DNA from 3 places in the Barnesiella sp. An22 genome. Region 1 is predicted to be linked to each of the others. Evidence: riboswitches for the same ligand, from Rfam matches in the RefSeq annotation. Region 1 holds a riboswitch; each other region holds the start of a gene.
What was found. A riboswitch is a leader RNA that binds a small molecule or an ion and turns the genes downstream of it on or off. The one in region 1 is predicted to bind cobalamin.

Region 1 (10,707 bases):
AGCAACCTACGGCATAATGAGGAGACGAAATCTTTACTTCACACGATTTCCAGTCTTCGGTTTCATTACTGGTTTCCCAATATGCGCCCAGATAGGGAGTACCTTCACCGGCTACTCCCCCTTTGGCCATACACCCATATTGGTCGTCATAATCGGCCGAAGCTAAAATGGTGGTCATCTTACTGGCAAAGAATCCGCAAGAATACTCGGGAAAGGGCGACCTGTGTGCAAACGTAAACTCTTGGGATTTCACCTTGGCTTCATCATTAAAGACCTCGGTCCACAAGCCATCTTTGTCATAATTAATAGGTTCATTGGGGGTAGACAAATCCAACACAATGTTTTCGGCCGAAGCCATGCCGCTCAAAAGAACAGCCAACGCAAGTAAAATTTTCTTCATTGCTATATGATTTAATTGGTTGATAACTATCGTTTTACAATTCGCATATTTTTCACGCTACCGCCATTTTGGACGGTCAGCACATAGATGCCCGGCGCAATGGACGACAGGTCGACGGCCGCTTTTCCACCCGAGACGACACCCCGGCAAACGGGTATGCCCCGCAGGTCGACCAGCCCGAATACCGAACCGTCGACGGCTACAATCGTAAGCCGGTCGTGCACCGGGTTGGGCCAGGCCTCGACGGCAGTACACATCGCCTCGTCGATACCGCTCGCCTCGGTCACCTGCACATCGACGGTGCGGGTCGCCTTTTTCCCGTTCGAGTTGACCGTGAGGGTCAAGCGGGTATCCCCTATGCTCACGCCGCTCACCGTGAGGTCATAGCCCGAGATGCGGGCCGTAGCAACCGAGGAATCCTCGACCTCGACGGCCGACACAATGGAGGCCGACAGATTGTCGGCATCGGTCACTGCTTCGAGCAACGAGATTTTTACCGGCTCACGGCCTATCGACAGCCGGTCGGGAAGAGCGATGACGGGCGCCTCGTTGTCGGGAAATACCGGCAGGGCCGGGAACCAGTAGTAGGGCTCGAGCTCTACCGTACCGAGCAGCTCGCCCGAGAGGCCGTCGACCACGTGCACCCAGTTGTTCATGTAGTGCGACAGGTATCCGCTCTGGGTCGCCGTCACAATCAGGCGGTCGTTTCGAGGGTCTACCCGCAGGCCGGCACCCTGGAACTGCTGCACATAGGCCTTGTCCTGGTCGGGCAGGGTGAAGAAGTCGGCATCCAATTCGTCGGTCGGAATATGATAACGTGCAATTTGGTTTCCTTTTTCGTTTGCAAAATAAAGAAAATTATTTCGATATGCCGCACACAAACTGCCCGCATTCCACGCGCCCCAGGTGCTGGATACCCGGCAATCGTCGGGCAAGAGGCGGCTTCGGGTCTCGAGTGTAGCCACATCGATGCGCACGAGCGACGTGGCATCGGCGGCCCACACGCCACCGTCGCGTCCCAGCGTCAGGGTCGAGATGGTAGGCAGGTCGATCGTGGTGTGCAACGTGTGGGTTGTGGCATCGATTACCAGCACACCCACCGCCTGCTTGGCGGCAAACACATAGCCGCCGGCCCGCACCATGGCACCGATCTGTCCGGCATAGAGGCCGCCCTCGCCACCGGTCCCGGCAATCTCTTCGCCCAGGCTCATCGACTCCAGGTCGAAGCGGGTGATACCCGACGAGGTCCCTATGTAAGCCGTGTGTTCATCCACGCCCACAAAGGCCCGTCCGTCGCCCCCTATCTCGTCGAAGGCGGCCACCCTCTTCAGGGTGAGGGCATCGGCTACGGCCAGACGACCGCCGGTCGAGGCATCGGCCGTACTGCTGGCCTGCTTCGAGACAAAAAAGAAACGCCCGCCATAGATGGCGCCATACTGTGTGGTCACCCCCAGCGTTTCGCCGGGATTCTCCCGCCGGAAAGCCCGATAGACCCAACGTCCGTCGGACGTGAGGAAGTTGACCGTACCGTTGTCCCAGCCATACCAATCCTCATTGACCAGAAAGAGGCCCTGCGTGTAATCGACGGGGGCCTGTTCGTAGGGCTCCACCGCCACGGCCCCGGTATAGTCGGGGCGACTGCCGTCGGCCTTCTCGTAGAGAAACAGATAGGTAGCGCCGGCTTGCAGACGGGTGGCATTTACATCGGCCTCGACCGTAGTGCCGTCGGGCTGTTGTTCGAGACAGCGCCACACCCCGGGCTCGGCCTCCGAAGGCGAATTCCAGTGGTCCTCCTCATCGGTACAGGTCCAGCGGTTGTAGTTGCCGGGAGTCGAGGTGAAGAGACCCGAAGTCTGGTATTTGGGATAGGTGCTGTTGCCGCCCACAACGAGCGCGACGGTATTCTCGCCGTTCAGGTCGAAGCCGAGGCCGTCGACCGTATATCCGCCTTGACGGCGAGTGAGCGAAAAGAGCCGCGGGTCGGCCTTCACCACCTCGTTGAGCATAGCAATGACGGTAGTCTCGACGGTACCCCGATAGCCCCAGGCCAGCGCCTCGGGCGACCGTCCGTCGTTCCAGGCAATCACCAGCGCCACCTCGGTATCGCCCTCGCCGGTCCAACTGGCAATATCGGCCAGCGGGTAGGCCCCGACGAGCGCAAACAGGCTGCTCGCCCAGGCGGTCAAAAGGAGTACATAGCGTTTCATCTCTTCTATCTCTTTTTTTGAGGGGACCTCCCGGAGCCGAGCCCCGGGAGGTTGCCCTCTATGCCATGACCTCGGTCGCTCAGCGTCTGAGGTCGGTATTTACAAACACTTTCAAAACCTCTACCGAATGGTCGTCATACACGACCTTCACCAGATTGATACCCGGCACGGGAGCGGGCAACCGCTTGCCGTCGACCGAATAGTATTCGCGTGTCAGCACCACCTTGTCGGCCCCGACACCCTCGATGCCGGTGGGAGTAGCCACCCGGAAGGAGATTCGGAGCGTCGCCGTCGAGGTGGTCAGCACCAGCGTATAGTCGCCGGCCGGGAGCTCCTCGCCCTCACGCACGAGCGTAAGCACGGCCCCTTCGCTCGAGAGCGAGAAGGTCTGCCCGGCAAGCTCGGTATCGCCCTGTTTCAGGCGGACCGTAACGGCATCGGCCTCCACGAGGCTGCGATTGAAGGTGATGGCAAAGGTGGTTGTCTTTCCGTCGATTTCGAGCAACTCGCCACCGTCGAGCGTCATCTCGGGAGCGGTCGATACGATGGAGAGTTGGGTGAGCCAGGGCTGTATGTCGAAGGCCTTCCAGTAGTTGGCCTCGGCATAATCGCCGCACGACTCGGCCGGCACATAGATTTTACAGCTCTCGGGCACCTTGTCGAAGGTGTTCGAGCTGGCCCCCGAGGGGAGCGCGCTGTTGATGTAGAGGCTCTCAAGAGCCGAACAGCCGCCAAAGGTATAGTTTGCTACCGAAGCGATGGCACCGTTGGCCACCACCCGGGTGAGCGAGGTATTGTTTTTGAAGAGGTTCGATTCGAGCGCCTTCACGCCGGTACCCAGCTCGGCCGACTGCAGGGCCGAACAACCGTAGAAGGCCGAGGCTCCCAACGAAGTTACCCCGTCGGGCACCACAATCGAGGTGAGCGAAGTACAGCCCGAGAAGAGGGCCGAACCCAGCGTGGTCACCTTATCGGAAAATTGAGCCGATTCCAGCCCCGTGCAACCGTAGAAGGCCGAGCGGCCGAAGGTGGTCACTCCGGGAGCATCGGGCAATCGTTTCAACCCGCGGCAGTTGTAGAAGGCGTAGTCGGCAATTTCGACAATCTTGTCGGAGAGCACCACCGAGTCGAGCACCGTACAGCCGTAGAAGGCATAGTCGGGAACTGAAGTTACCCCACCGCCGATGCGTGCCGTACGCAGGCCGGTACACTCTCTGAACACATAGCCGCCCAACATGGTCACCCGGTCGGGAATATCGACCTCGGTCAACTTCGCACACCCTTTGAAGGCATACTCCCTTATTTCGACAATCTGCTCGGTCAGGGGCAGTTGGCTGAGGCCGCTGTTCTGGAAGGCATATTTCCCTATCGCCGTAATGTTGGCGGGCAATACCACCGACTCCAGAGCCGTACAGCCGCTGAAGGCATAGTCGGGTACCGCAGCAATGCCCGTGCCGAGCGTGGCCGAGGTCAATGCCGTACACTTTTCAAAGGCGTAGGAACCTATCGAGGTGATGCTGTTGGGCACCGTCAACTCGGTAATGCCCGTACAGCCCGAGAAGGCCGAGGCTCCCAGCGTCACAATCCGGTCGCTCAAGGGCAACGACTTCAACGCCGAACACCCTTTGAAGGCACTGGCCCCTATCTCGGTCACCGAGGGGCAGGCAATCTGCGACAGCATCGTACAGGAGTTGAAGGCATAGTCGCCAATCTTGGTGATGCCGTTCCCCACGGTGAGGGTCTCCAGCTTCTTGCAGTTACTGAAGGTATAGGTGCCCAGCATGGTGACACTGTTGGGAATATCGAGGGTCTGTATCGCCGCTCCATAGAAGGCACGGCTGCCAATCGACTGCAACCCGTCGTTGAGGGTAAGGGTCGTGAGCGGACAGTTGAAGAAACTCCACTCCCCTATCGTCTGCACCGTAGCGGGCAATACCAGCGAGGTGAGGCCGGCACTGTCGAAAGCGCGGTCGCCGATGGCGGTGAGCCGGTTGCCCAGCGTGAGCGACGTCAGCTTCTTGCAGTCGGCAAAGGCATAGTCGCCGACAGTCGTGAGGCCGTTGCCCAACGATACGGTCGTGAGCGAAGCGCACTTGCTGAAGGCATGGCTACCCAGCGAGGTCACCCCGTCGGGCAGCGACACCGAGGCGATGGCCGTCTCGGCAAAGGCATATTTCCCGATTTCGCGCAAAGCCGATTGCCCGGACAGGGTCAGGCTCTGCAAGGCACTGCAACCGTAACAGGCATAATCGCCCACCCGTGTCACCGTAGCCGGAAGCTCCACCGCAGCCAGAGCCGAGCAGCCGTAAAAGGCCGAATCGCCTACCTGCGTGAGCGAATGGCCCAGCGAGGCCGAAGCCAGTTTGGCACAGCCGTTGAAGGCCAGAGCCTCTATGGTAGTCAGACCGTCGGGCAACGCTACGGCGGTCAAAGCCGTACAGCCGGCAAAGGCCGAGCGTCCCAGAGTCTTGAGATTTTCGTTTGTCGTGAGCGTAGTCAGTGCCGTACAACCGCCGAAGGCTTCGGCACCAATCGTGGCGGCCGACTCGGGCAGCTCCACGGCGGTCAGCCCCGTACAGCCGTAGAAAGCCCCCTCGCCTATCGTCTGCACCGTGGCGGGGAGCTCTATCGAAGTCAGTTTGGTACACCCCATGAAAGCCATGTCGCCGATGGCGGTCACCGTACAGGATTGGCCATCGAGCTCGACCGTGGCGGGTATGGTCAAGGTGCCCGAAAAGGTTGCATACGAGTCGTCATACATGATGACTGCCGTGTGGGGAGCCTCGCCCGGCATGGCCACCACGGCCTTTTCGCCCACGGTGAGGGTGACCGGGTCGGTCGATACCGAGCCCAGCCGGTTTCCGGCCACACAATAGTAGCTGCCGGCATCGGCCGTCGTAGCCGACGCTATCGAGTAGACAGCCTTCACGGCCCCTTCGATGGCGACCTTGTCCTTATACCACTGATAGGTGAGGCTGTCGCCCCGGAATACCGGCACAAAAGCGGCCGGCTCGCCCGGCGACACCACCAGGCTCTCGGGCTGACTCTTTATCGAGGGTTCGGTGAGCCCGTTCTTGGCGGCAGCGGCCAGCGGTTTCCAGTCATACGACTGCATGCCGGCCGAGAAATTCCAACCGTCCCAACACCCGTCGGTGAGCTTACGGCCCGAGATTCCCATGTTGCTGTAATACCACGAATCGCTATCGGCCGACTTCGTCCAGTACGACCAGTAGCCCTGATACCACCCCGACTGCCAATAGTCCTCGGGGTCGGTACAGCTCCACCCGTCGTAGGAGTAGCCCGACATGGGTATCAATCCCAACTCGTTGGCCTGCCGCACCTCACCATCCTTGACGATGGCAAAATCGCCGCTCTTGTTCACATCGTAGCCTAAGCCCGAGACCGTGCTGCCGAACGCCGTGCCCGACTCCGAGGCAATGACAAACCGCGGGTCGGCTGCCGCAATGGCCGTAATCATGGTGGCGCCGGTAGCCTCGCCGTCCCAGCGGAAGCCCCACACCAGGGCACTCTCCTCGCCGTCGACATTCCACTGCACCGCCAGAGCCGCCCGGTTGGCGCCCTCGCCGGTCCAGTTTTCAATCATTTCCATCGTGAAGGTTCCATCGGCAATAGCCCGAGGCGATACCTGCTGCACGGCGGTAGGGTGCGGCCGCCCCTGCACAAGTACCTGTGCCGGCAACTGCATCACCGCAAACAGCAAAAGCATGAAAACATAAATCTTTTTCATTTCGGTTAAATCTTTAAGTATTAAAATTGAACAATCGTTTTTGCCATTTCAATACTTGCAAGATATGGTTTACCCCTGCCCATAGAACCGCCTCCGGCCTGCCGGCCCGGAATCGTTTTTTGCCACAGCTCATACCTCGCAAGCTATCGGGACAATACGCACGGCAGGTCTTCTGACTCACTCCGACAGCCGAGGCCTTCCCAATCGCACGGATCAGTGGCTTGTCTCTCGGCTCCTTTTCGATGGAGTTCACAGCAGCGGGACTGTTCGGGACTCACACCCGATTCCCTTTTAATCGGCCTTCAACGGGCCGAACCGGTGCGCACTATACGCTATTTTATTCTTACTATTCTATCTCTCTTTTTCTTACTTTTCCTCGATGTGCAAATCGGTCACTCCGGCCACCTCGGTCGAGCACTCGCCCAACCAGCCGTTGAACTGATTGACACCGGTATAGATCTTGATAAAGTCGATGCCCTGCAAATGCACGGGATTACCCTCGGCATCGACCGCCCAATCGATATTGAAGTTAGACTTCTCGCTGTCGTTGGGGTGGTTGTCGGCATACCCCCAGTCGTAGGCATAGAGCACATAATAGGAGCCGTCGCCGCTCTCGTCGATGGCATTGTCGGGCAAGCGGGTGCCCTCGAACGTGAGCGTCTCGTCGGAGAGCCACTGCGGGTAATAGGATTGCTTGTGGAAAACGACCTTCGACACGTAGCCGGTCCCGCCCTGGTTGTCGGTCCAGCGCACATAGGTCGAGTCGGTCACGCTGGTATCGGTACCGGGCACCGGCGTCTTGGCCTCATCGGGGCGGTAGTAGGTAATCTCGTAGTTCTTTATCGTCGACGGCTTCTGATACTCGCTGCCGGCCAGTTCGTACCACTCGTCATCGGGGAGGCCGTTGCCGTTGACATCGACCGATACCATCACGATACCGGGCTCGCTGCTGCCGCCCGATGCGGCAGTGGGTTTGCCCGTGGAGTAGAAGGCATTGCCCAAGACCTTGAAGTCGTATTCGCCGGGACGGTTGACAATCGTATGGTCGAACCCTACGACAATGTAGCCGCCATAGCCACCCAAGGTCACCATAGTACCGGCATTGTAGGCGAGGCAATCCTCGGCCTTCTGCCGCATGGTCTCCTCGGTATCGCCCTCGGTGTAGCGGGGCAGCTCGTTGACAAACTGCCCGGGTGCGGGACGGTATTCATACACGCGGGTAATATAGGGGCTGTAGGCCACCTCCTCGTCATACACGACAATCTGCATGAGGTGTTCGATTGGATTGGTCGCATCGTAGATGTTCAACCTCAACCAGTAGGTGCCGGCCTCAGCGGCGACAAAGGTATAGTCGCGGGTGGTGGCCACGAGCGAATCGGCCGCCGTCGACTCGTAGGAGAGCTTCCACTCATAGCGCTCCCCGCTGAACTCGGGGTGAAGCGTGAGGCTCTTCATGCGTTCCACCACATAGGTATCGTCGAGTCCCAGCGAAATCATGGCCGGGGAATCGGACTGACAAGCGGCCAGGAAACCAAGCCACACGATCGACAAAAAGTACAATATCCGTTTCATATCCTGTTAGTTTGTTTTCTTCAAAAAAGCCATGTGCGCCGGTATGTCGCCGGTACGCACCTTCCACTTGAGCTTCCCGTCGCGGCCATAGCACAGCAGGTTTCCGCTCGACACATAGTTCTTGGCATCGGTCACGTAGATGTCGCCGTTCTCGGGGTTTACCTTCACCCCGTAGGGAATCTCGATATCGGCCTCGGTGCCGTCCTTGATAAAGCTGTCGGACACCACCTCGCCGGTGCGCACATCGACAATGCCGTAGGTCACGCTGTTCTCCTGCGACGCATCGTTCCAGGCCACACTGTACAGATAGAGCGAATCGCCGCATATCTCCATCTCGCTGCACGGAATGTCGAGCGTGTCGCTCACCTCCATGCGGCCGGTGCGCTTGTCTTTCTCCAGCACGAAGAGGCGCGAAGGCACCGACTTGTAGTCGCCCCGCGACGATACCCACAACTTGCCGTAGCGATCGGCCCGGATGCGATGCAGGTTTATCCCCACGGGAATCTTGCGTATCTGTGTCATCGTGGCGATGTCGACTACCGAGACCGTATAGTCGTAGTTGGGCTTGCGGTATCCGCCCGAATTGGCCACATAGATGAGGCCGTCCTGCACCACCAGCTCGTCAGGCTGATAGCCTACCGTCACCTCGGCCGTCACCTCGAGGGTGGCCGTGTCGACCTGGAAGACGGCGCCCAGCTGTGCGTTGGGGTCGATGCCCACCGGCCCCACATAGGACGACACATAGGCATAGCCGCCGTCGAAAGCGACGTAGCGGCAGTTGGGTATGTCGACCTGCCCCAGCCGCTTGCAGGTGCGGGCGTCGAGCACCTCGACCTTGTGCGAGCAGTTGATAACGGCATAGAGTTTGGAGCCGTATATCTCTATGTCGTTCCCCACGTCGCCCAACTCTTTCACCACATTGGGATTACGCTCGGCATAGAGGTTGCGGGCATACTGCCCCTGCTCGAAGTCGACAAAGTCGAGCGTACACTTGTTCGACCCCATGTTGCCCTCGTTGAGCAGATAGAGCCCGGCAAAGGGCGACTCACGGTCGAGCATCGGCAACGACTCGTATTCGGTGAGGACAATCACATCGTCCTCCCGGCACGAGGTCATCGATACCAGCATCGCCAGCATCATCCCGATAATTATATGTAAAATTCTGCCTCTCATCATAATTCGATAGCTATGCCAAACCGATAGTTACGCATCGGCATGGGGAAATTGAGCACTACGTCGTAGGCCTGGTCGAACAGGTTGTTGACCTCGGCCGTCACTTTCAGATTCACAGCTTTGATTTTGAACGACTTCACCAGCGATATGTCGCTCGTGTACCACGGCTGCACATAGTTATACTCGATATTCTCCTGCTGGTTGTACCGCTCGCCCACGTAGACAAAGCTGTAGTTGAGGCCCCAATCCTTGTAGGTGAGCCCCAGAATGGCCGAGCCGCTGTGCCAGGGGATATAGGGTATCTGGTCGCGGTAGTAGTTGTCGCTGGGGTTGGTGATGTCGATGGCCTCCTGATAGGTATACTGCACCTTGGTCATCAGCCCGATTTCGAGCGGCAGACGGAAGGTGGCCGTGGCCTGCACGTCGACACCCCGGATGTCGACCTTCCCCAGGTTGAGCATGGTCCAGCGGAACTGCTGCCCCTTGGGATAGGCGACAATCTTGTCCTTCACCAGATTGTAATAGGCATCCACACCGGTATGGAATCCCGAGAGGAATCCCGTCTTGGGTGCCACGGCATAGGTAAAGCCCACGTTGTACTGGGTGGCACTCTCGGGCTTCAGGGCCGAGTTGCCCATATCGGTGTAATAGAGGTCGTTGAAGGTGGGCATGCGGTATATCTGCTTGTAGAAGGCTCGCAGCACCCAGTTGTATCGCTTGAGCGGCTGGTACGAGAGGAAGACGGCGGGTGTCACCTTGCTCTTGTTGGGAGCCTTGGTCTGCCCCTCGGCCGTCTCGTCGACCAGCGTAGCCAGCACGCTGGCCTGCATCTTCAGCCGGTCGGCCAGCGAGAAGGCGGTAGCGGCCGAAATCCAGTGGGTGTAGCGGCTGGCCGAGAGGTACTCCGACAGGCCGTTCCACTGCATGTCGTAGGCCACCGACACGTCCCAGTTGCGGAGTATCGAATACTTGTTGGCCAATGACACGTAGACCTCGCGCTGCTTGTACTGGTTGTCGACCCGCATCAGCTTGTCGTCGTTGTTCACATAGTGGGTATAATCGAACGCATACTTGGCATTGACCTTGAGGCTGTACTTGCGGGTAATATCCTGCTGATAGACGCCTTGCACGAAGGTGTTGCGGTCCCACAACCGCTCGCCGTTGCGCCACACGTTGTTGACGATGGCGCCGGGGATACCCCGCTCGGAGCTGTAATGGTAGACGTAGGCTTTCCAAAAACCGTTGGAGAGATAGCCCTGCAGACCGCCCTCGAAACGCACGGCATCGATGTCGCCGTTTTGCCGGGTAGCCGTGGTGTCGTAGGCCACCTCGCCCGAGGGGGTAACCCGCTTGTAACGGAATTTGTACTTACCGCTCGAGTTGGTCCACTCGCTGTTGAAGGTCATGCTCACGCTCTCGCTGAGCTTGTATTCGAAGAGCACCGAGGGGTTGACCAAGTCGAACGACCCCGTTTTGAACGAGGCCTTCAGGTGCGACTTCTCGCCCGGCTTGAACTTGGGCCGACGGGTAGTGAGGTAGATGGAACCGGCCGAGCCGAACTCACGGGCCGACTGGAATATCTCGCTCTTCTGCCCGTTGTAGAGCGA
Region 2 (11,067 bases), 1.0 Mb from region 1:
CCACGCCCTCGACAAACTGTTGCCCATGCAACGCGGCGACTTCGAAGGCATCTTCGAAGCCATGGACGGTCTGGGCGTAACGATCCGTCTGCTCGATCCCCCCTTGCACGAGTTCGTACCCCATCAACTCGCTACGCAGAAAGAACTGGCCGAAGAGATGGGCATGAGCATCGAAGAGGTAAAACTCGCCTGCGACTCGCTGGCCGAGTTCAACCCCATGCTGGGACACCGTGGCTGCCGTCTGGGTTGCACCTATCCCGAAATCACCGAGATGCAGGCCCGCGCCATCATCGAGGCCGCCCTCAACGTGAAAGCCCGCGGTATCGACGTTCACCCCGAAATCATGGTACCTCTCGTAGGTGTGGTTGAGGAGTTGAGAATGCAGGCCGATGTCATCAACCGCGTAGCCGCTCAGGTATTCGAAGAGCGCGGCGATACGGTAGCCTACAAGGTAGGTACGATGATCGAGGTACCCCGTGCCGCCGTTACGGCCGACCAGATTGCCGAGGTAGCCGACTTCTTCTCGTTCGGTACGAACGACCTCACGCAGATGACCTTCGGTTACTCGCGCGACGATGCCGGCAAGTTCCTCAAGATCTACAAAGAGAAAGGTATCCTCAAAACCGACCCGTTCGAAGTGCTCGACCAGAAAGGCGTGGGCCAACTCGTTCGCATGGGTGTAGAGAAAGGCCGTTCGACCAAACCGACCCTCAAGGTAGGTATCTGCGGTGAGCACGGTGGCGAACCCTCGTCGGTTAAGTTCTGCGCCAAACTGGGCATGAACTACGTATCGTGCAGCCCCTACCGCGTGCCCATCGCCCGCGTAGCTGCCGCCCAAGCTGCCATCGAAGATTAAGCGATTGCAAATTCTATTCCTTAATAAAAGAGCCATGCCGGTATAGGCATGGCTCTTTCTGTATTCGACAGCCCCGCCCCCGATAACTTCTGGATACCGCGTCGCAGCGCGGTATGACAAGGATGTCACCCCGCCCCCCCGATGCGGGGTCCACTGAACAAGGAACAAAGGGTAATTCCCGACGAACTGGACTCCGCGTCGAGTGCGGAATGACACGAGCTACCAACGACACTTGAATGCCACGGCAGGTACAAGAATTTGAAACACCATTGTCACAGAGATTTCACAGAATCGGCCAAGCGGGAGACGGGGGCTTTCGCTACTTTTGCTGGAGTGAAACGGGCGGGGGCATCTGCAACCTCCACCCATAAACGCGACAGGTATGACAAGAAGATGGTTTCCCCTGCTCTTGGGGCTGGCGATGGCCACCGTGTGGGCGGCACAGGCTGCCGGGCCCAAGTATGTGTTTTACATCATCGGCGACGGCATGGGTGTGAACGAGGTGAATGCTACCGAACTCTTTTATGGCGAGCTGGCCGGCCGGCAAGGACCGGAGCGGCTGCTCTTCTCGCAATTCCCCCACTCGGCTTTCGTGAATACCGGCTCGGCCAGCAGCGACATTACCGACTCGGCTGCGGCGGGCACGGCTCTGGCTTGCGGAGTGAAGACCCGGAACAAGATGGTGGGGGTCGATGCCGACAGTGTACCGGTATACAGCATAGCGGTGAAGGCTCAACAGCAGGGGGCAGCTGTGGGTATCGTGACCAGCAGCGAAATCGACGATGCCACGCCGGGGGCCTTCTATGCCCACCAGGTGAACCGCAACAACCGCTACGAGGTGGGGCTCGACCTGCTGGCGACGGGGTTCGACTTCTACGCCGGCAACCGATTCAAGCAACCGTCGCTCCCCGGCAGGGAATCGCTCTACGACCTGCTGCCCAAGCGGGGATATGTGCTGGCTACCAGTGTAGACGATTACCAACGCAAGGCCCAGAAGGCCGGGAAGATGGTGCTGTTTCCCGAGCGAAGCATCACCTATGCCATAGACCGCCAGCCCGGCGACATGCGGCTGGCCGACCTCACCCGCTGCGCCGTGGATTTCCTGTCGCGCAACGAGCGGGGCTTCTTCCTGATGATCGAGGGGGCTCAGATCGATTGGGCGGGACACACGCGCGACGGGGCTACCGACCTGCGCGAGGTGAAAGACCTGGAGGAGTCGGTACAGATTGCCTGTGACTTTTACCGGGCTCACCCCGACGAAACCCTTATCATTGTTACGGCCGACCACGAAACGGGTGGTGTGGTACTGGGCACGGGCGAATATGCCCTCAACCTGCAGGCGCTCCAGTACCAGACGATGAGCGGCTCGACCTTCACCCGGCAGATTGCCGACTGGCGACGGGCTGGAGAACCGGTTTCGTGGGAGAGGGTGAAAACGGCTCTGTCGCAGGCCTTCGGCTTCTGGTCGCACCTCACCCTTACGGCCGAACAGGAGGCCCGCCTCAAACGGGTATACGAGGAGACCTTGCTCAACCCCTCGGACACATTGGTACAGTCGCTCTACGAGGCCAACGAACCGATGACCGAAACGGCCAAACAAATCATCAACGAGATAGCCCGCATCGCCTGGACCTGCGGCTCGCACACGGCCGGCTATGTGCCCCTCTATGCCATAGGAGCGGGTGCCGAAAAGTTTGGCGGAACCATCGACAACACCGATATTCCCCGAATCGTTTCCGAGATTTTCGGATATAAATAAATAGCTAATCTTCAGAGTAATACAAAAGACACAGTCTCTTTTGTGTAAGATTTTTTTAGAAAAACATTGTGAAATTAGGACAAAGGATATAACTTTGCCCCCCGTAATCGGTTTGCCCCGTCCGAATCGGCCGAGGCAATGAAAAGGGAATCGGGTGCAAATCCCGAACAGGCCCGCTGCTGTGAGTTTCGTATGAGTTTTCAGACAAATACTGCAATGCCACTAATCCAGACTCGATTGGGAAGGCGTCTGAGAGGGAGACAAGTCAGAAGACCTGCCGATTGCGTAGAAACAACTGTTGCCGGCTCCGTGGACCGAGCCGCCGGTCGAAAGAAAATTTTTCGGAAAAAAGAGATTTTTTGCTTGAGCAATAGGAGTAGGCGTCGCGTGGGCGACTCTATTCCGCCATTCAGTATTTAACTAAAAAAGAAAAGATTATGGCAAGAAAAATTCCTTTTAGTGTAGATATAACGGGGAGCTTCGTATACTCCGAGCCCCTCGTCGAAGCCCGCAAACTGTATCACGACGGGGTGTGGAGTTCGGCCAAGCTGCACGAAATCGAAGATAAAGAGATTTATCGCATTGTCGAGAAGTGCAAAGAGATAGGGCTGAAGTGTGTAACCGACGGCGACTACAAGTCGACCAACTATCTCGACTTTTTCCACCACCTGGAGAATATCACGAAACAGGAACCGGCTCAACCCGAAGAGGTGAAGGAGTCGGTTATCTCGGGCAAAATCGGATTTGACAACGCCTACCCCTCCACGCCGAAGGTGACCCAGCGCTTCACCTACCTGACGGGTATCATCGGGGGCGACATGTATGCCAAGGTGCTGCTCCCCTCGCCTGCTACGCTGCTGGCCGAGCTGCTCCGCCCCGAGAACCGCTACAATACCGGGCGCTACTACCCCGATATGGATTTGCTCGTGCACGACATCGCCCAAACTTACCAGACGGTCATCAACGAGTTTTACGACATGGGGTGCCGATTCCTGCAACTGAGCGACTACGCCTGGAACCTGGCCGGCAACAGCGACCTCGAGCAGGTGGCCCAGGCCGCACACATCGACCTGCTTTCGCTGGTGGCTACCTCGGCCAAACTCACCGAGGCTTGTCTGGCTCAGAAACCCGACGACATGTGCATCTCGCTGCAGTTCCACGAGAAGTGGTGGCGCGTGGGCGACAAGGAGAAGACGGCCGAGCTGCTGCTCTCGACCCGGGCCGATGCCATTGCACTCGACTTCGGCGACCGCGAAAACGAGAACATCGACCTCTCCATGCTCAACTACTGCCAGGGCAAAGAGGTGATTCTGGGATTGATTTCGACCTCGAGCCTGCAACCCATATCGACCAGCAGCATCACGCTGCACATCGAGAATGCAGCTCGTCTGCTCCCGCTCGAGTCGCTCCACCTGAGCAGCCAGGGCGACTTCCGCGACAACGAGGGCAACAGCATCGTCTCGGAACAGATGATGTGGAGCAAAATCGTAACGATGAAAAATATTGCGAAGAGCGTTTGGGGCGAATAAATCGTTCGCCTGAACGACTACTCCCGACCTGTGAGCCGATAGTCGATGCGGTCAACATGCACCGGCTATCGGTTCTCTCTTTCCAATCTCTATCTTGAAAGAAGAGAATGGGCGGCCCGGGCACCGTCAAATGTCGAAAACTTCGTTTTCCATTTGCCACTGCTCTCGCCTTTCACTATCTTTCCAGAAGAAAGGAGGCGGCTCGGCTCTGTCAAATGTCGAAAACTTCGTTTTCCATTTGCCACTGCTCTCGCCTTTCACTATCTTTCCAGAAGAAAGGAGGCGGCTCGGCTCTGTCAAATGTCGAAAACTTCGTTTTCCATTTGCCACTGCTCTCGCCTTTCACTATCTTTCCAGAAGAAAGGAGGCGGCTCGGCTCTGTCAAATGTCGAAAACTTCGTTTTCCATTTGCCACTGCTCTCGCCTTTCACTATCTTTCCAGAAGAAAGGAGGCGGCTCGGCTCTGTCAAATGTCGAAAACTTCGTTTTCCATTTGCCACTGCTCTCGCCTTTCACTATCTTTGCACGCTGAAACATTGGTCAATACTACAATAAGGTGAACAACGTACACGAAGAACTGAAATCGGTATCGCAATTCCTCACGGAATATGCAACCTGTTTGATGGCATCGGGCGTACATACCTCGCGTATCGTGCGCAACACGGCCCGTATAGCCGAGTCGTTTGGGTTCGAAGCCCACATGACACTCTTTCACAAAACCATCAGCATGACCTTGCGAAGCAAGGACAACGCCCACGTATACAGCACGGTGAGTACCGCGAAATCGGGGGCAATCAATTTTGAATTCAACTCCGAATTGAGCGCCCTCAGCTGGGAAGCCTACGACAACCACCTCCCGCTCGACACGCTGTGGGAGAAATTCCACGCCATCACGAGCAAACCTCGCATGAACCCGTGGACGGTGTGGATTCTGGTAGGCTTTGCCAATGCCTCGTTCTGCCGGCTCTTCAACGGCGACTGGATAGCGGTAGCCGCCGTATTTGTGGCTACGCTCGTGGGATTCCGCATCAAACAGATATTGCACTTCAACCACTATTTCGTATTCACCATATCGGCATTTGTCGCATCGCTCATCGCCTCGATTACCATGTGGCAGCACTGGGGCACCACCCCCGACATCGCTATCGGTGCCAGCGTGCTCTACCTCATACCGGGCGTCCCCTTGATTAACGGGATTATCGATATTATCGAAGGTCATGTGCTGGCCGGCACCGCCCGACTCATCAACGCCCTGCTGTTGATTGTCTGCATCGCCTTCGGTATGGGTATCACTCTTTTAATGATGGGAGGGAAACTGTTATGATCGACTGGCAAATATTAGGCTCGGTCATTGCCGACGCCATCGGAGCTGCCATTGCAGCCATAGGCTTCGCCGTTATCTCCAACCCGCCCCGCCGGGCCATTCTGTATGCAGCATTACTGGCGGCCGTAGGTCACAGCATCCGGTTCGTACTGCTGAAATATGCAGGCCTCGACCTGGCTTCGGCCTCGTTTATCGCTGCCTTCTCGATAGGTATGCTCAGCCTGGTTGCGGGATACCGCATCTTCTGCCCGGCCACAGTGCTGTACATACCGGCCCTGCTCCCGATGATTCCCGGTATGTATGCCTACCGCACGGTGTTCTCGCTCATCAAGTTCCTGCAAAGCAGCGGAAACGACAACGAGGCCATACACTACCTGCTCGAGATTTTCAAGAACGGTATCACCACAGCTTCGGTAATCTTCTCGCTGGGCGTAGGTGCCACCATACCCATATTCATATTTTACAAACGGGCCTTCAGCATGACCCGGGCAGCCAACCGCCCGCAGCGGAAAGCCTGACCCGCCCGATACGACACGATACAAATGCCCGCTCCCCCTTCGGTCCACCGCTCGAGGAGTGGGCATTAACATGTTTTATGGAGCGAGAGTCCTGAATAATCGAGATTTTCGTTATCATTGTAATCATTTTCGGTCTTCCCGAGAAAACTCATATAATACCAAGCACAACATGAAAAAGAATTTTTCCCTGAAAAGCACCCTGCTGCTGGCTTCGCTTGCCGGCACCGGTCTCATACAAGCACAACAACAGCCCAACATCGTTCTGTTTCTGGTCGACGATATGGGCTGGCAAGATACATCGGTTCCGTTTTACTCCGAGTCAACTCCCCTGAACAACCGCTACCGTACCCCCAACATGGAGCGGTTGGCCCACATGGGGGTGAAGTTTACCGAGGCTTACGCCTGTGCCATCTCGTCGCCCACGCGGTGCAGCCTGATGTCGGGCATGAATGTGGCCCGTCACCGGGTGACCAACTGGACCCTGAACTACGACCAGAAGACCGACGCCTCGAGCGACGTGATTCAACTGCCCGAGTGGAACTACAACGGCATACAACCGGCACACACGACCCTGACCGCCGACCTGAAAAACTCGACCCGTATCACCTCGTTCCCCCAGATTCTGCACCAGAACGGCTACTACACGATACACTGCGGCAAGGCGCACTTCGGCGCCAAGGGTACATCGGGGGCCGACCCCTCGACCATGGGTTTCGACGTGAACATCGGCGGCGGGGCCAACGGGGCACCGGGCAGCTATCTGGGCACGCGTAACTTCGGCCAAGGCTCGCCCTTCGAAGTGTTGGGCCTGGAGAAATACCACGGGCAGAATATATTCCTCACCGAAGCACTCACACGCGAAGCCATCGAGGCCCTGAAACAGCCGATAAGCCGGCAGCAACCTTTCTACCTCTACATGTCGCACTATGCCGTGCACTCGCCCTACGACGACGATGCCCGATTCAGCGACTACTACCGCAACCGCTACGATATCCAACTCGATGCCCCCCTCAACGAAAACGAGGCCCGATATGCCGCACTGGTCGAGGGCATGGACAAGAGCCTGGGCGACCTGCTCGACTTTCTCGAAAGCCAGCCCGAGGTGGCAGCCAATACCATCGTCCTCTTCATGTCGGACAACGGCGGACAGGGGCTGAACAACGTACGCCAGGGCCGTGAAAACCGCGACCAGAACTACCCGGCACGTGCCGGCAAGGGGTCGGCCTTCATGGGTGGCGTGCGCGAGCCGATGATGGTCTACTGGCCCGGCGTGACCAAGGCCGGCAGCGTGTGCGACCAACGGGTAATGATCGAGGACTTCTTCCCCACGATTCTCGAGATGGCCGGTGTGAAGGAGTACTCGACCGTACAGACGACCGACGGCGTGAGCTTTGCCGACGTGTTGCGCAACCCTTCGACCCGTCACGAGCGCAGCATCGTGTGGCACTTCCCCAACCTGTGGGGCGAAACCCAGAATACCGAGGAGGGCTACGGAGCCTACTCGTCGATTCTGAAAGGCGACTATCACCTCATCTACCATTGGGAAACGCAGCAACGCCGCCTCTACAACGTGCGTGCAGATATAGGCGAGCAGCACGACCTGGCTCTCGAGCAACCCGCGATTGCCGAAGCTCTGGCCCGGGAACTGACCGACTACCTGAAATCGACCGACGCCCAACGCCCGACCTACATCGCTACGGGCGAAGCCTGCCCCTACCCCGACGGCTCGAAATAAATCACTTGGTGACATGTGATTACATACGATACAATAGGACATTATGAATCTCATAAAGACAACATTCTGCCTGATTATTCTCATTTGCAGTTCAATCCCTGTCTGGAGTCAAACAACAGGAAAAATAGTAGATACCGACCGGCAGCCGGTGGAGGGTGCAACCGTCGTCATGCAGCTGCCCGATTCGACCTACCTGGGCGCAGCCATCTCTGCAGCCGACGGTACATTCAGCCTTGAACCCATGGCAGACCGCTATCTGCTCATCGTCCAGCATCTGTTTTATCAGTCCCAGGTGGTAAAGGGTCAGACGCGTGACGCCGGCATCATCGTACTGGAGCCGAAAGAGCATAGCCTGGCCGAAGTGGTTGTCGAGGGAGAACGCCCTTTGGTAACCGTGGAACAGGGTAAACTGAGTTATGATATTTCGGCCATCTCAAAAAAGCATATCGTCAACAATGCTTACGAGGCTATCTGCAAGCTGCCGGGAGTACAGGACCGGAGCGGCAAGCTCTCACTGATCGGGGCAAAAGATGTGACGGTAATCCTCAACGGCAAGGCCAGTACCCTGACCCAGGAACAGCTGATTGAAATGTTGAAGAATACCTCTGCCTCGCAGGTTCAGACGGCCGAAGTGATGTATAACACGCCGCCCGAATATCATGTGCGCGGTGCCGCCATCAATATCGTGACGGCCAAGGCTGCCGACAATACGCTCCAAAGCGAACTCTCGGCGACTTACAGCAACCAGTATTTCGGCAGTTACAGCGGCAATGTAAACTTTCTGTTGACAAAAGGCAAGTCGTCGCTGAATGTCTCATACAACCCCGGCTATTCGCACATCATGACCGTGATGGATCTGGCCTCCATGCACCAGTATGACGGGCAAGTATATGACATCACGCAGCGGCAGAAAATCAACACGAAGGGGTGGAAGCATAACATCTATGCCGAGTATGGCTATCAGATAAACGAGGATAATGCGCTGAGTGTGGGATACAACGGTGCCCTGTCGGGCAACGGCAAGGGGACCATCGATGTGAACGGGAATTTTCAGAACAGCCACAACGACAAGGTGCAGGACAGCTGGCTGCACAATGTCTTTGCCCGCTACTCCTCGAGCTTCGGGCTGGATCTCGGCGTGGACTATACGGACTATTCGATGAACGACTACAACCACCTGGAGAGCGAACTGACAGGCCATACGCGCCAACTGCTTGACTATACTTCGGACCAGAAGATACGCAAGGTCTCGGTATATGCCGACCAGAGCCACAGCCTGGCCAACGACTGGACCTTGAAGTACGGTGTCCGATATGACTATACCGACAACCGAAACAGTCAGCTCTTCAATCAGACGGAAGGAAAGGACAATGTGGACAACTCCTCCTCGCGCCTTTACGAGCAGATAGCCAACTTGTATGCCGGCTTCGACAAGGAGTTTGCAAACGGTTTGTACCTTTCGCTCTCGGCAACCGGCGAATATTACTCCATCGGGAACTATCACAAGTGGTCGCTCTATCCGCAGGCCAGTCTCAGCTATTCACCGTCGGAAAAGCACACCTTCATGCTGGGCGTTTCGTCGGAAAAGGAGTACCCCACTTATTGGGACATGCAGACCAGCACCACCTACATGAATGCCTACGAAGAGATTCAGACTATCGAAGGGCTGCGACCTGCCAATGTGTATAGCGTGAATGCCAACTACCTCTTCCTGCAGAAGTATATGCTGTCGCTGTTTTATGAGCGCATCGACGATTATTTCACGATGGAGATGTATCAGGCGAAAGACCGTCTGGCTCTTGTGTACCGCACGCAAAACTGGAACTACTACCAGTCCTTCGGCATGAGTGCCAACATTCCGTTCAGCATCGGGAACTGGCTCTCCTCGCAGGTAAATGCCACCGTGGTCAATGACCGCAACCGCTGTGACCACTTCTGGGATATTCCCTTCGACCGGAACAAATGGGCCTGCATGCTGTCCATGCAGAACCATTTCTCGGTAGGGTCCCAACTGGGTTTCGACTTGGACGCGATGTACCGCTCAAGCATGATTTCCGGTATCAGCGATACGAAACCGGTCTTTACGGTCAATGTGGGTGCCCAATGGAACTTCCTGAAGGATAAAGCCAGTCTGAGCCTGAACTGCTCCGACCTGTTCGATACCATGCGCATGAAGGTGAAAAACCGCTATGCCGGGCAACACATCGACTTGAATATGGGACAATACAGCCGCACGGTTTCCGTAAAACTGGTGTACCGCTTTGGCGGAAGTATCACCAAGGAAAAGAGAGAGGTGGACTCTTCTCGTTTCGGACATTAGCGGTATCTATAACAGTCTGGCCCAATATCCGGTATCTGTGTAATTCCATGAATTTGTGGAGCCCGCAATTCCATCACACCGTCGGGTTCGACATTGACCCCACTACCCGTCAATCGCGAAAACGGGGTTACCTTTTCGATGCGGGTAAGAACACAATCGACAAACGACTCGCTGCTAATACGGGCGAGGCCTGCCCCTACCCCGACGTCTCGAAACAAGGCAACGACTCCTCGCGGTTCTTTTTCCATACAGTTCCCAATCATGCAAGTGGGGCAACCATCTGCATTGAGGAAATATTGCACACTTTTTCAGACTATTCGATAACGAATAATGGAACAAAAATAACGACTTTCGCACCCAAGAAAAGCATCGTATGAAAAAAGAACAAAATCACCCCCCCAAACGGGTCAATCCCTACACCGGTTTTTTAGGGAGTATTTTAATCCTCTTACTGCTGAACGGATTGATTATGCCCAGTCTGTCGGGAAACCGAATTGTCACAACCGACTACGGCACTTTTGTCGAAAAAGTAGACAGCGGTCTGGTAAAAGAGGTCGCTATCAAGAGCAATCAAATCTACTTCATAACTCAAGAAAAAGACAAAGAGATAACCTACCAAACCGGCGAAGCCAACGACCCCCAACTGGTAGACCGACTGCTGCATGCCAGCAGTCCCAACGACAACGGCAAAATAGAATTTACCCAAATCGTTCCTCGCGAAAACTCACCCCTGCTCGATTTCCTGTTGATGTGGATTCTGCCGGGTCTGCTCTTCTATATTCTCTGGAGACAAATCGGAAAGAGTCTCCAGAACCGGATGAAATCGGGTGGTAACTTCATGTCATTCGGTAATAGCGGTGCCAAAATCTATGCCGAGTCGGACATCAAGACCACCTTTGCCGATGTGGCCGGACAGGAGGAGGCCAAGGAGATGTTGGCCGAAATCGTAGACTTTCTGCACAACCCCGGGAAATATGCCGAGATTGGAGCCACCCTGCCCAAGGGAGCCCTGCTGGTAGGCCCTCC
Region 3 (11,067 bases), 870 kb from region 1:
CAGCGGTTTCACCCCAACACATACCATCCGATAAAAATCATCCATATTCTAATTTCTAACCGTATGGAGGGGCCTTGACGTCGGGTTCTTCCCTACCTTTAACTCACTTTTTTTTATGAAAAAATTACTATTACTCCTCCCCCTGTGGCTGCTGGCTACCAGCACTTTTGCAGCCGACGAGATGTTATCCAACCCGGGATTCGAAGACTCCTCTCCCAACTTCTTCCTTGGAACCACCTTCGACGAATGGAGTGCCACAGGAATCACCGTGGATGTAGAATCTACCGACAAGGTCGAGGGTGAACAGGCCCTGAAAGTTACCAAAGCTACGCGAGACGAAAGCTATTTGAGCCAAGAGATTGCCGGCAACTTCGAGCCGGGAGCCACCTACCGCCTGCGTATCAAGTACAAGGTGCTGACTTCGCAAAACGGCAGCGACGTCAAACTGAACTGCTATTGGGAATCGCCGCGCGACGGTGAGCTCGAACACGACAGCGACAAGCTGAAAACCGACTTCTTCACCGCCGACTCCTGGACCGAAAAAACCGTCGAAACGACCTTCCCCGAAGGGGCTACCCGTTTCTACTTCAACGTGATGGTGGCCAAGAATGCCTCTGTGCTGTTCGACGACTTCAGCTTCCAGAAGACCGAAGGCAGTGCACCCGTCCCCACCGAACCTACCCTAACGGTATCGCCCACCACCTTTACCGAGCTGTCGACCCAACTCAACAAGTCGGTCGACTACCCCACCGTCACCATCACCCAGGCCAACCTCGACAAGCCGGTGACCATCACCCTCACGGGTAAGGACGCCAAGCACTTCAGCGCTTCGGTACAATCGACCACCGAGCCCTCGCAAGCCGTAGTCTTCACCTACAACCCCACGGTTATCGGCCGCCACACGGCCACGGTCACCATCGAGAGCGCCGGCCACTACGAGCTCACGCAGACCTTCCAGCTGAAGGGCTACTGCATCGACCCCAACAACCCGCCCTCGATCTCGATCGAACCGGCCACCATCCCGGCCTTCACCGCCAAGGTCGACGAGAAGAGCACCGTAACGGCTACCCTCAACAGCCAGAACTGCATCGACTATGTGCGCGCCTCGATCGAACATATCGAAGGGGCAGCCTTCAGCATATCGAGCACCCTCTTTGTCAAGAACATCCCCAACACCGTAGTCTTTACCTTCGCCCCCAAACAGGCCGGTAAGTTCCACTCGAAGATTCACTTTACCACTCTCGAGGGCAAAGAGCTCGTTGTCGACCTCAACGGTACGGCTACCGCTGGCGATACCCCCGTCGAAGAGCCGCTGGTACGGAACTTCAACTGGGACATGAGCAACCCGCGCGAACAACTGTTCGAAACCTTCGACAGTGCCGTCAAGAACGAAAACCTGCAACTCGAAGGCTGGCAGAATGTGACCCGCGAAGGGAACCGCCCCTGGTGGGGATACGAAATCGACGGCGAAAAGATGGCCAAGGCCTCGGGCTACGTATATCAGGAACAAAGCGACGACCAGGTAGAGATGTGGATTGTAACCCCGCCGCTGAGCTACAAGACGGCCGGGAAGACCTTTACCTTCCGCGTCATGGGCGAAAACATCTTTGAGAACTGCCCCACCAAACTCGAGCTCTACTACATCGACACGATACCCAACACGCCCGTATTCTTCCAACCGCTGGAGGTAGGCATACCCGCATCGCCCGACCAAAACGGCGAATGGAACGAGCTCCATGTCAATCTGGAGGGACAGAACATCAGCGACGTCTTCTTCATGGCCTTCAAATATACCGGCCGCTGGGGCAATGAAAACGCCGTGACCTACTACATCGACGATATTGGCTGGGGCCGTACCGACCTGCCCGAGATGACCAGCGACTCGACCCACGTGTCGATGATAGCGGCTCAGGGCAAAGACCAGGTGAGCGGGAAAATCACCGTCTCCACCAAGAATCTGACCGAGCCCATCAAGCTGTCGCTCGGCGGAGCCAACCCGAGCAAATTCAAGCTCTCGACCCAATCGCTCCCCACTACGGGCGGCTCGTTCACCGTATCGTTCAACAGCAACAATCTGGGCGTGCACGAAGCCTATGTGAAGCTCGCCTCGCGTGGTGCAGCCGACAAGTATATCCCCCTGTCGGTTCTCGTCAAGTCGGCCTCGGGTATCGACGATACCCACAGCCAGCCCGTCACCATCGTCCAGACGGGACAACGCCTCCACATCCAGGCCGAAGGGCTGCAACACGCGGCTCTCTATTCGATTGCGGGTGTACTGACAGGCCAATTTGCGGCCGAAGGCGAAACGATACAGACCCCCGAATTGCCCCGGGGTGTCTATATCCTCCAGGTAACGACAACAGCCGGTAAAACGACCCACAAGATTGTACTCCGCTAAAGTGTAAAAGGAGATACTGCGGCTCCCCCCGAGGAGCCCGGTATCGCTCCCGATAACCCTATCCGGCCCCGGCGCGCGACCAGTTCCACGCCGGGGCCGCTCTTTTAAAAGGGCTCGACGAGCATCACAACCATCCCTACCCTCCCCGCAGGTACCCCCGCAAAAAGTTTTTCAAAAAAAAACAGCCAGGCCAACAAACAGGTAACTATTTGTTTCCTTGAAAGATAAAACGGCACTCGATTTTTTTTGAAAAAATTCTTGCCCGATATGTTGTGTAGAAAGAAAAAATGCCCTATCTTTGCCGTCGCAAAACCAAAATGGTGCGGTAGTTCAGCTGGTTAGAATACATGCCTGTCACGCATGGGGTCGCGGGTTCGAGTCCCGTCCGCACCGCCAGTAAAGCGAGGATGACTCCTTTACGAAAACAGAACATGGTGCCTGTAGCTCAGTTGGTTAGAGCATCGGATTGTGGTTCCGAGGGTCGTGGGTTCGAGTCCCATCTAGCACCCCACAAAAGGAGCGAGAACAAAAAGTCCTCGCTCCTTTTGTTTTACCCACTCCTTTGTAAAACCGGGGCAGTAGAGGGATAAGGGGAGCAACGTAAAAAACTGAGGGATTCGTGAGGGATCAACGTAAAAACCTGAGGGATTCATAAGATTAAGCATAAATTTTAGCTAGTCTGAACAAGAAGAACGCCTTATCCTTTACTCCTCTGAACTGCGAACGGAAGCTCTTTATTTTGGCATTGAAGGATTCAGAAGCCGCGTTTGTGGAACGCCTCTCAAAGAAGTTAATGATTTCCAGATAATGTGTCTGTATGGATCTTGCCACTCTGCCAAAAGCCAGGAAGCCCGATTTGTCCACCTCGTCATACCATCTGGCAAGTCTTGTCAATGCGGTATCCTTATGCTTGCACTGGTGATATATCAGCCCGAGTCTCATGGAAAGATAGTAGGCCTTCTTTATCTCGGGATATTCTCTGAAGAGGATTTTGGCTCGTACACGCTGTGATTCGGTCCATAAAGATTCCTTCTTATAGAGAAGATAGATGCTTCTTGCCAGCAGCTGCTTTCTCGAATCCCCGTTCTCGAATACCGGAGCATGATAGATTTTCCCGCAAGCTTTGGCATGTGCTATCTGTATGGATTCCTCATCCAGGGCTTCCCAGCGTGCCTTCACTCTCATTTCCTGAACCTCTTCATAAGCCAGTTTCTGGACATGGAAGCGGTCTGTGACACGGCGTGCGGCAGGGAAGCAGATTCGTGCCGTCTGCTCCATGTTCGGAGCCATATCGAGGGTTATCTCCCTGACCTGAAACCGCCTGCGTCTGGAGAGCTTCAGCAGGACGGATGTGACGATCCTTACATCGGTACCCTTTATGATGGCAATGATACTTCCCAATCCTCCTCTTCTCTCCTTGTTTATCAGGATTGTGTAGAGTTCTCCCTGTGAAAGGTTGACCTCATCAATTCCCACATACGGACCGATATTCTTCTCGAAAAGAATCCATTTTTCGGCATGGGGGAGCTGGTCCCAGCTCTTGTAACCGCTCAAGTGGTTGCGGTACTGACGCTCCAGAAGATCTCCGTCCACGCCGAAGAGGAATCCCAAAAGCTTGCAGCTTACCGGAAGTGTATCAATATAGTTCTTTTAAAAAAGACGCAAATTCTTGCGTCATACGGCTCCCTTCTGCAACCAGCTTCCAGTTGCGGCTTACATAACGGCCATCTTCCTTCACAATCCATCTGCGCCGGCGGATATTCAGGAAAAGTTTCTTGCCACGAACCGGAAAGTCCTGAACCACTACAGGATCATAAAATCCCTTGCTTTCCACTTTCATTTTTGAATGTTCTTCAGGAACTTCATTTTTCTCTTCCAGATATATTACTATTTCCGTACTGCTTTCCTTTACATCCGAGATGATAAAATAATCCAATGTCCCTTCGGGAAGAAGGAGACGATAGCCGTTGCTTTCCATATCTGTTGCTGATTCATTGTTCGCAAAGATACGATTTTATACGGTTTACTCCTCAGGTTTTTACGTTGATCCTTCGTGAGATTAAGCATAAATTTTAGGAGCAGTAGAAAATCGGTGGGGATAACCACACAGTTTAACGATTTTAAAAAAAAGGACTTTTGGAGAATAGGCGTAAAAAAACGTGGGATTCGCAAAGTCAGAACGCAGCAAGGATTAACACCAAAACAGGCCGCCCTCAAAAATTCTGAGAACGGCCTGTTTACAGACTCTACAATTAGATAAACCTTATCTCTTTATCTCGGACAGATGGCTCAATAGAACTTCGACATCGGATAGATGTTCACCGGATAACTGCCCTTGTTTTCGAGATTCATCACCAGCTTCGGCTCATCGCCGCTGCAATCGTAGACGAGGATATTCCCGTCGGAAATCCGGGCCTCGTTCAGGTCGTTCGATACCGATACATAGAGCAGATTCTTGTTCGGGTCGGCTACAACGTTGCAGGTCAGATACTCGGCTTGCGGAGCATCGTTTTTCACCTGGATATACTCCTCGATTTTCCACGTCTTGAGCGAGATGCGGCTCACCGTCAAGGTACCGGCGGCAAAGTAGAGGTAGTCGCCAGCCAGCGTCACGCCCGACGAGTTCATAAACTCGGCCGAGATGTCGGCACTGATGGGTTTCTCGAGTATGACGCTCATGGTCTCGGTGTCGACAAAGGTGAGATAACTTTTCAGGCTGCCCGAGCGGCCGCAGGTAGCCACCACGATTTCGTGGTCGCCCGTGCGACAGATACCGCTGATAAATTCGCCCGAAAGGTCGAGCGAACGGGTCAACTTGTTGCTGTCTTTCGTGAACTCGAAGAGCTGGGTATTGGTCCAGAATCCCCCGCCGGAACAATAGAGGTGATCGCCGATGACGGTCATGCCGCGTGTGCCCACAACGGTCTCGATTGTATTCCCCTGGTTGCCGAAGTGGTATCCACCCTCCACGAGAGTCAACTCGCCGGTCTCGGTATCGAGGCGGAACATGCCCTGTCCGTCGGCCAGAAAGAGGTTATGCTCGTCGATAACGGCCAGATTCTCGAGCGGCGTGACCAGCGGCAACGAGTCGACCACCTCGAGCGAGCCCTCGGGTTTATGAAACTTCAGGTCCTTGAAATGGAATACCTTCTCGCGGCGGAAGGTCTCGGCATCGACAATGACGATAGTCCCGTCGCCCGGCTCGCTGTTTCCCAAATCGGGCACCTCGGTATTGTTGCTCATGATGTAAATCTTGTTTCCATAGAGGTAGAGATCTTGCGACGTATTGCCGCAGGCCGAACCGTTGACGGTACGGTAGACATTCTGCTCGACCTGCCCCTCGGGCGAAATCCAGGTGACCGAGCCGTTCTCCAGACGCGGGGCTCCCTGGTTGAGAATCAACACTCCGTCGGGCGAAGCATATCCGCCGAGAGCCGTGGGCGGATTAGTGCCGCCACCGCCCGTATTACCACCGTTACCTACAAGTTCGGGGTCGGACGAGCAACCGCCCGCCGCAACCATGGCCCCCGTCAGCACGAGGGCTGCAATCCATCTGTTATTCATTGCGCAAAACATATTTCTTACAGATTACTGACGACCGGCCGGGAAATAGAAGCCGGCGGGGAAGTGGGTATAGTTTTCGTATTTGACGGCCGGAGCCTCGGTGCTGGTGGCAAAGTCGAATCCCCAGATCTGGTTCTGCCCGAAGAGGGCATACGACTTGAGGGTATTGATGTAGACACGTCCCGACTTGGGGTGCACGCCCAGTCCGTTGTAACGGATGCCGGCGTTCTTGTCCAGAGCAGAGAGGTCGACCATCCATTGCTCGGCCTCGAGACCCGAGTCGGCCTTGAGATCTTCGCTCTCGTCGAAAGGCAGACAGTAGACCGTCACCCCATCGGCATAGTAGAGGTTGTTGCCATAGGCGGCGAAGGCCTCGCCCGACGAACCCACGGCCGGTTCAACGCCTATGCGGCGCTGAATCATCGAGCGGTCCGACAGGTTGAACTTGCCGATGGCAATCTGTCCCGAGCCTACGGTCGTCGAGGTAGAGGTCATCACCCACATCCGGCCGTCGTCGGCGCCCTGAATGCCCAGCACACGGTTGATCATGCAGGGGATGCTGTACGGGAACGAAATCGACGTCACGGCATCGCTCTCGGTCGAGAGCTCGAGAATCTTGCTCAAATAGCCCGACTTGAAGGTGTAGGCCTTGCCTCCCATCGTCACGAAGCGGCTCTTCGGCGCACCGTCCGAACCGGTCACGAAGGTCAGCGACTTGGCCGTGGGGTCGAAACGGTAGATACCGGCGTTGTCGCGGATATAGAGATGCTGCTCGTCGAGCACGGCGATATGCGTGGGCCAGTCGAGCCCCTGCAGGTCGTCGGTCGTGTAGGCGGCCGTACGCTTCAAGGTGTGGGCATCGGCCACCACCAGCATGCCGTCGTTTTCGAACACCGTGCCGTTGGGGTTCTTGTTGCCATTCTGCGAGATGATATAGACCTTGCCGTTACAGAACGCCATGTCCTGTGCCACGTTGCCCAGCTCGGTACCGTTGACCGTCTTGTAGGCATCGGCCACCACATACCCCTCGGGCGAAATCCAGGTGAGCGAGCCGTTCTCGGTAGTCATGTTCCCCTCGTTGAGCACAAAGACCCCGGCCGGGTCGTCAAAGGCATTCAGACAATACAGCTCCACCTTTTGCGAAAGGTTCTTCCCGCCTGCGCCCGCTACCGTGACGGTGAGCGTAGCTTTTGTTTCGGCATCGGCCGTGGCCGAGATTTCGATTTTCCGGGCATCCTGGTCGACCGTTGCACTCCACCCGGCGGGCAGCGATTCGGTCTTGACCGACTGCACATGCTCTGCCGCATAGGCAATCTCTACTTGGGTATCGGGAACCACAAACACCGGCACATCGGTTGCAACAGCCGTTGTCCACTCAAACTTCGGGTCGGGCATCGGTTCTTCACTCTCTTTCGAGCAACTGCCCATAATCAGAGCTACCGCTACCAGCAGCACGCCCCACATCTTTCTTACTTTCATCATTCTACTTTTGGATAAAAATCTATTATTTAACAAGTTGTTGAAAATTTGCAAAACAAGGTCCCGGGCCGGAGAAGAGACGGCAAGCCCGGCCGTTGCCATATTGTCAAGACGGCAACGCGTCGTGCCTGCCTGTTCCCGGGCAGATGCCCCAACAGGTTTACACAGTACCCCGACACGGGTTATGAATGGCTCGAAAAGCCTGAAAAAAGTATATAGCATTTACGTCGTACATTTAACCGTCCTGTCCACGGGCTCGATTAAAAACAAAAACTGACGGCAGGTCTTCTGACTGACTCCCCACTCGAGGCCTTCCCGATATTGCAATCAGTGGCGTATAGAATTCGAGCGGTTGGCGGAGCTTCACAGCAGCGGGACTGTCCGGGATTTTCACCCGATTCCCTTTTAATCCTCGAGGCCCGGCGGACCTTTTGGAACCAATCGGCTGCAAAATTAGTATTTTTTTCTGGAGAAAGATAACTTTTTGCTTCCTACTTCAAACAGATTGTATATGGTGCAGCTTATAGTCTTTATCCTCAGCGGTCTTGACAACACACTCCCCCCACAAAAAAAGCATGAGCGCATATAGCCGAGATGCGGCTGTATGCGCTCATGAGTTTCTCTGAAGAAGTTTTGCCGGTTCTCTCCTACACCGGCTCCATTTTTTTCTATACTGCCAAACTTATCTTACCAGAACCTTCTGGCCGCCGATAATGTAGAAACCGTTCGGCAGATTCTCGGCAGCAACCTCCCGAGGTACGTTGGCCCGCACCTTCATGCCTTGCAAATTGAAGACATCGACACGGGCACTTCCCGAATCCACACGGTCGGAGACCACAGACTCGATGCCCGAACTCGCCGATTGCCCCTCGAGTATCCAGGCATTCAGCTCCTTTACCCGGGTCGTGGCCGAGGCAAAGGCTTCGATGCCGTTGGCATCGGCTTCGGTGGGGAAGACACGGATGGAGGTAGCCCACTTGTCGTTCACGAAGATGTCGAGGATGGAGTGGTCGATAAAGATATTTATCTTCAGCTCACTCCCCACGGCCGGACGCTCGGGCAAGATGCAACGATAGACACCGTCGTATACGCCGGCGTCGTTGGTCAACCGAGGCAGGGCGCTGAAGTCGGCCACGAGTTCACCCGTTGCCGGAGTGTACGAAACAACGGCCTCGGCACTGCCGCTCTTGAAGATGTGGAAACCGAAGTCGGAGGCACCCACCTCGAATGTGCCGCATATCTCGACCGAGCGTCCGCTCACAGGCGAGAGGTCGAGAGTACCGTTCAGGTCGAACCCCGTGCGGGTAAAGGTGGTCGTGGTGCGTAACCCGGTCAACCCCTCATAAGGTTTCTGCGACAGCGAGCCGTCCTCAGCAATAGACCACTCGCGAGGCAACGAATAGCAGTGAGCCCAACCCAGGTTCCAGTTGGAGACCGACGACAACTTGTCGGGGACAATGCCCAGGGAAATCACCTTGTCGTTGTGCCGATAGATGGTGGGCGACAAGAGACCGAAGCCGTCGCGGGAGTTCAGCTCGACCAGACGCGGTTGCGAAGAATCGGCATCGGGCACAAACTTTCCATCGGCGGCAATCGAGCCCGTCCAGTACAAGGTGTGAACACCTTGCGATGTGTTGAGCGGCGTGACGGTGAACAGCCATCGGCCGTCGGGCATCGGGGTGATGTTGGGCATCTCCCAGAAGGTACCGGCTTCGGCAGCCGACGAGCCCGTGAAGAAGAGGTCGCCGTCGTTGCTCCACATGCCGGTGAGCGGGTTGTAGCGATGCAGAGTGGTTGTGCCTACCCCATTCTTCGAAGAGCCCACAATGATGTAGGCGTTGTCGCCGTTGCGGAAGAAATAGGGGTCGCGGAAATCGTCGGAGAGTCCGCTGGGGCGACCACCGATAATGGGGTTGCCGGGCAACTTGCTCCACTCGTTCAGGTTGTCGGCGACAGGCGTGGCCTGCGCAATCGTGGCCTTGGCATAATCTACGGCCGTATAGAGGATGTTGGGCTCTCCGCCCGTCACCTCATCGTCGGCAAAGAGACAGCCGCTCCAGCACCCCTTGATGTCGTAGGCGTCGCCGGGAGCCAGGGCAATCTTCTCCTCCCGCCAGTCATAGAGGTTTTCGCTCGAGATATGTCCCCAATGCAAGCGGGCCATGTAGGGGCCGTCGGCATTCTTCTGGAAGAAGAGGTGGTAGCGGCCGTCGGCATAATACATGCCGTGGCATTCGTTGGTCCACCCGGCGGCAGGCATACCGTGGAAACGCGGACGCAGCAAATCGTCGGCAAAGCGCGAGGCCGGTATATCGAGGTCGGGCTCATGCTCGGGTTGCCAGGTCTGTATCTCGTCCAGCGACTTGGCCTCGTTCCAAATCGAAATATCGTCAATCAGTCCGTTGAACGACATCAGCTCGAAGGGGCCCGACAGGCGGGACTCGGAGCCCTGCCCCATGTAAAACGAACCGGCGGCAAACGAGACAGAACCGTTGGCCCGGCTCGAGCCTACCTCCACCCCGTTGTTGTAGAGCTTGATCGACCGGTTGTCGCAGTCGATTACGGCCACCAGGTTGTTCCAGCTATACGTGGGGAGCGGCGTGCTCGCCTCGATACTTACCGGCCAACCGCCGATGTAGGTCTCGAAACTGTACTTGCCGTTAAAGCCGAGGTAGAAACCGAAGCCCGTCTTGCTGTCCCGGTCGAGACAGGTGACGATGGGGGTCTTCTCCGACGTATCGGTATCGATTTGGATAATGGGATAGCACGGGAGGGCCACCCATACCGAGACGGTCATTTGCGTGGCATCGGCAGCCAGGATATTGTCCAGACGGGCATCTACCCGCGAGGTATAGCCGTCGAACCTTAAGGCGGCACCTACGGCTCCGTCGACATTCTCGGGGGCGAAATTTCCCTCGACCGTAAAGCGGTCGCCACTGATACGCTCCTCGATCTGCCCGGAATCGACATTCATAGGAAAATGGGCAACCAGTTCGGCATTTAACGACAACGCCGACGCCATGGCGGCAATAACTGAAAATGATTTAATCCGATTCATTGATACAAATTCTTTTGAGGTTTGGCTGGATACGACACAGATGACGCACCTCGACAGAGAGGGTTACGCCATCTGTGTTTCAATAAGTTTTATTTCAGATAATCGAGAATGTTCATAGTCAACTGCTCGATGTTGTGCTGATAGGGATTGGTACCCGAGTTCTGGTTCCACTCATAGGCGGCAAAGCCGTTGGCGATGCAACGTCCGTGCTCGGCATTGGCATAGAACTCGACCAGACCGGCCACGCAGTGGTCGCGCACATGGCCCCAGGTGGCCAGCACGAGGGCGTTGGTAGTCACCTCGAAGTTGCGAATCACGTCGGGATAGTTGCCTTTCCCGTAGATGTTGCAATCCCACAAGCAGTTGTGGTCTTCGCGTTGACCGGGACCGATGAGCGGCAGGCTGTTGTAGCCGTAGTTGTTGGGGTCTTCCATCGTGAGGCCCTCGTATACGGGATGCGAGGTACGGTCGTAGAATCCCTGGTCGCTGCCGTTGCGGAAGTCCCAGCCCAGGTAGGGATTGATGGTCCACACGTCGGTACCCGTCCCGCCTTCGCCGTTACCGTAGG

Region 2: it holds a riboswitch for cobalamin, as region 1 does, so the genes downstream of both, ABGT88_RS06535 (hypothetical protein) here and ABGT88_RS02570 (leucine-rich repeat protein) in region 1, are expected to answer to the same signal.
Region 3: it holds a riboswitch for cobalamin, as region 1 does, so the genes downstream of both, ABGT88_RS06005 (DUF5074 domain-containing protein) here and ABGT88_RS02570 (leucine-rich repeat protein) in region 1, are expected to answer to the same signal.

Annotation. Positions count from the first base shown of each region.
Region 1 covers NZ_OZ007014.1:620,690-631,396, reverse strand. The annotation lists gene ABGT88_RS02580 (DUF4465 domain-containing protein) at 1-400, opposite strand, end outside; gene ABGT88_RS02575 (DUF5074 domain-containing protein) at 427-2,607, opposite strand; gene ABGT88_RS02570 (leucine-rich repeat protein) at 2,687-6,355, opposite strand; cobalamin riboswitch at 6,500-6,690, opposite strand; gene ABGT88_RS02565 (cell surface protein) at 6,722-7,927, opposite strand; gene ABGT88_RS02560 (YncE family protein) at 7,934-9,100, opposite strand; gene ABGT88_RS02555 (TonB-dependent receptor domain-containing protein) at 9,100-10,707, opposite strand, start outside.
Region 2 covers NZ_OZ007014.1:1,635,127-1,646,193, reverse strand. The annotation lists gene ppdK (pyruvate, phosphate dikinase) at 1-856, shown strand, start outside; gene ABGT88_RS06540 (alkaline phosphatase) at 1,239-2,615, shown strand; cobalamin riboswitch at 2,707-2,912, shown strand; gene ABGT88_RS06535 (hypothetical protein) at 3,053-4,144, shown strand; gene ABGT88_RS06530 (threonine/serine exporter ThrE family protein) at 4,701-5,468, shown strand; gene ABGT88_RS06525 (threonine/serine exporter family protein) at 5,465-5,986, shown strand; gene ABGT88_RS06520 (sulfatase) at 6,156-7,721, shown strand; gene ABGT88_RS06515 (outer membrane beta-barrel family protein) at 7,765-10,041, shown strand; gene ftsH (ATP-dependent zinc metalloprotease FtsH) at 10,415-11,067, shown strand, end outside.
Region 3 covers NZ_OZ007014.1:1,490,707-1,501,773, reverse strand. The annotation lists gene ABGT88_RS06035 (carbohydrate binding domain-containing protein) at 116-2,398, shown strand; tRNA gene ABGT88_RS06030 (tRNA-Asp) at 2,718-2,794, shown strand; tRNA gene ABGT88_RS06025 (tRNA-His) at 2,833-2,909, shown strand; gene ABGT88_RS06020 (transposase) at 3,056-3,976, opposite strand; gene ABGT88_RS06015 (hypothetical protein) at 4,035-4,376, opposite strand; gene ABGT88_RS06010 (DUF5074 domain-containing protein) at 4,688-5,962, opposite strand; gene ABGT88_RS06005 (DUF5074 domain-containing protein) at 5,987-7,444, opposite strand; cobalamin riboswitch at 7,702-7,898, opposite strand; gene ABGT88_RS06000 (LamG-like jellyroll fold domain-containing protein) at 8,124-10,499, opposite strand; gene ABGT88_RS05995 (DUF4960 domain-containing protein) at 10,589-11,067, opposite strand, start outside.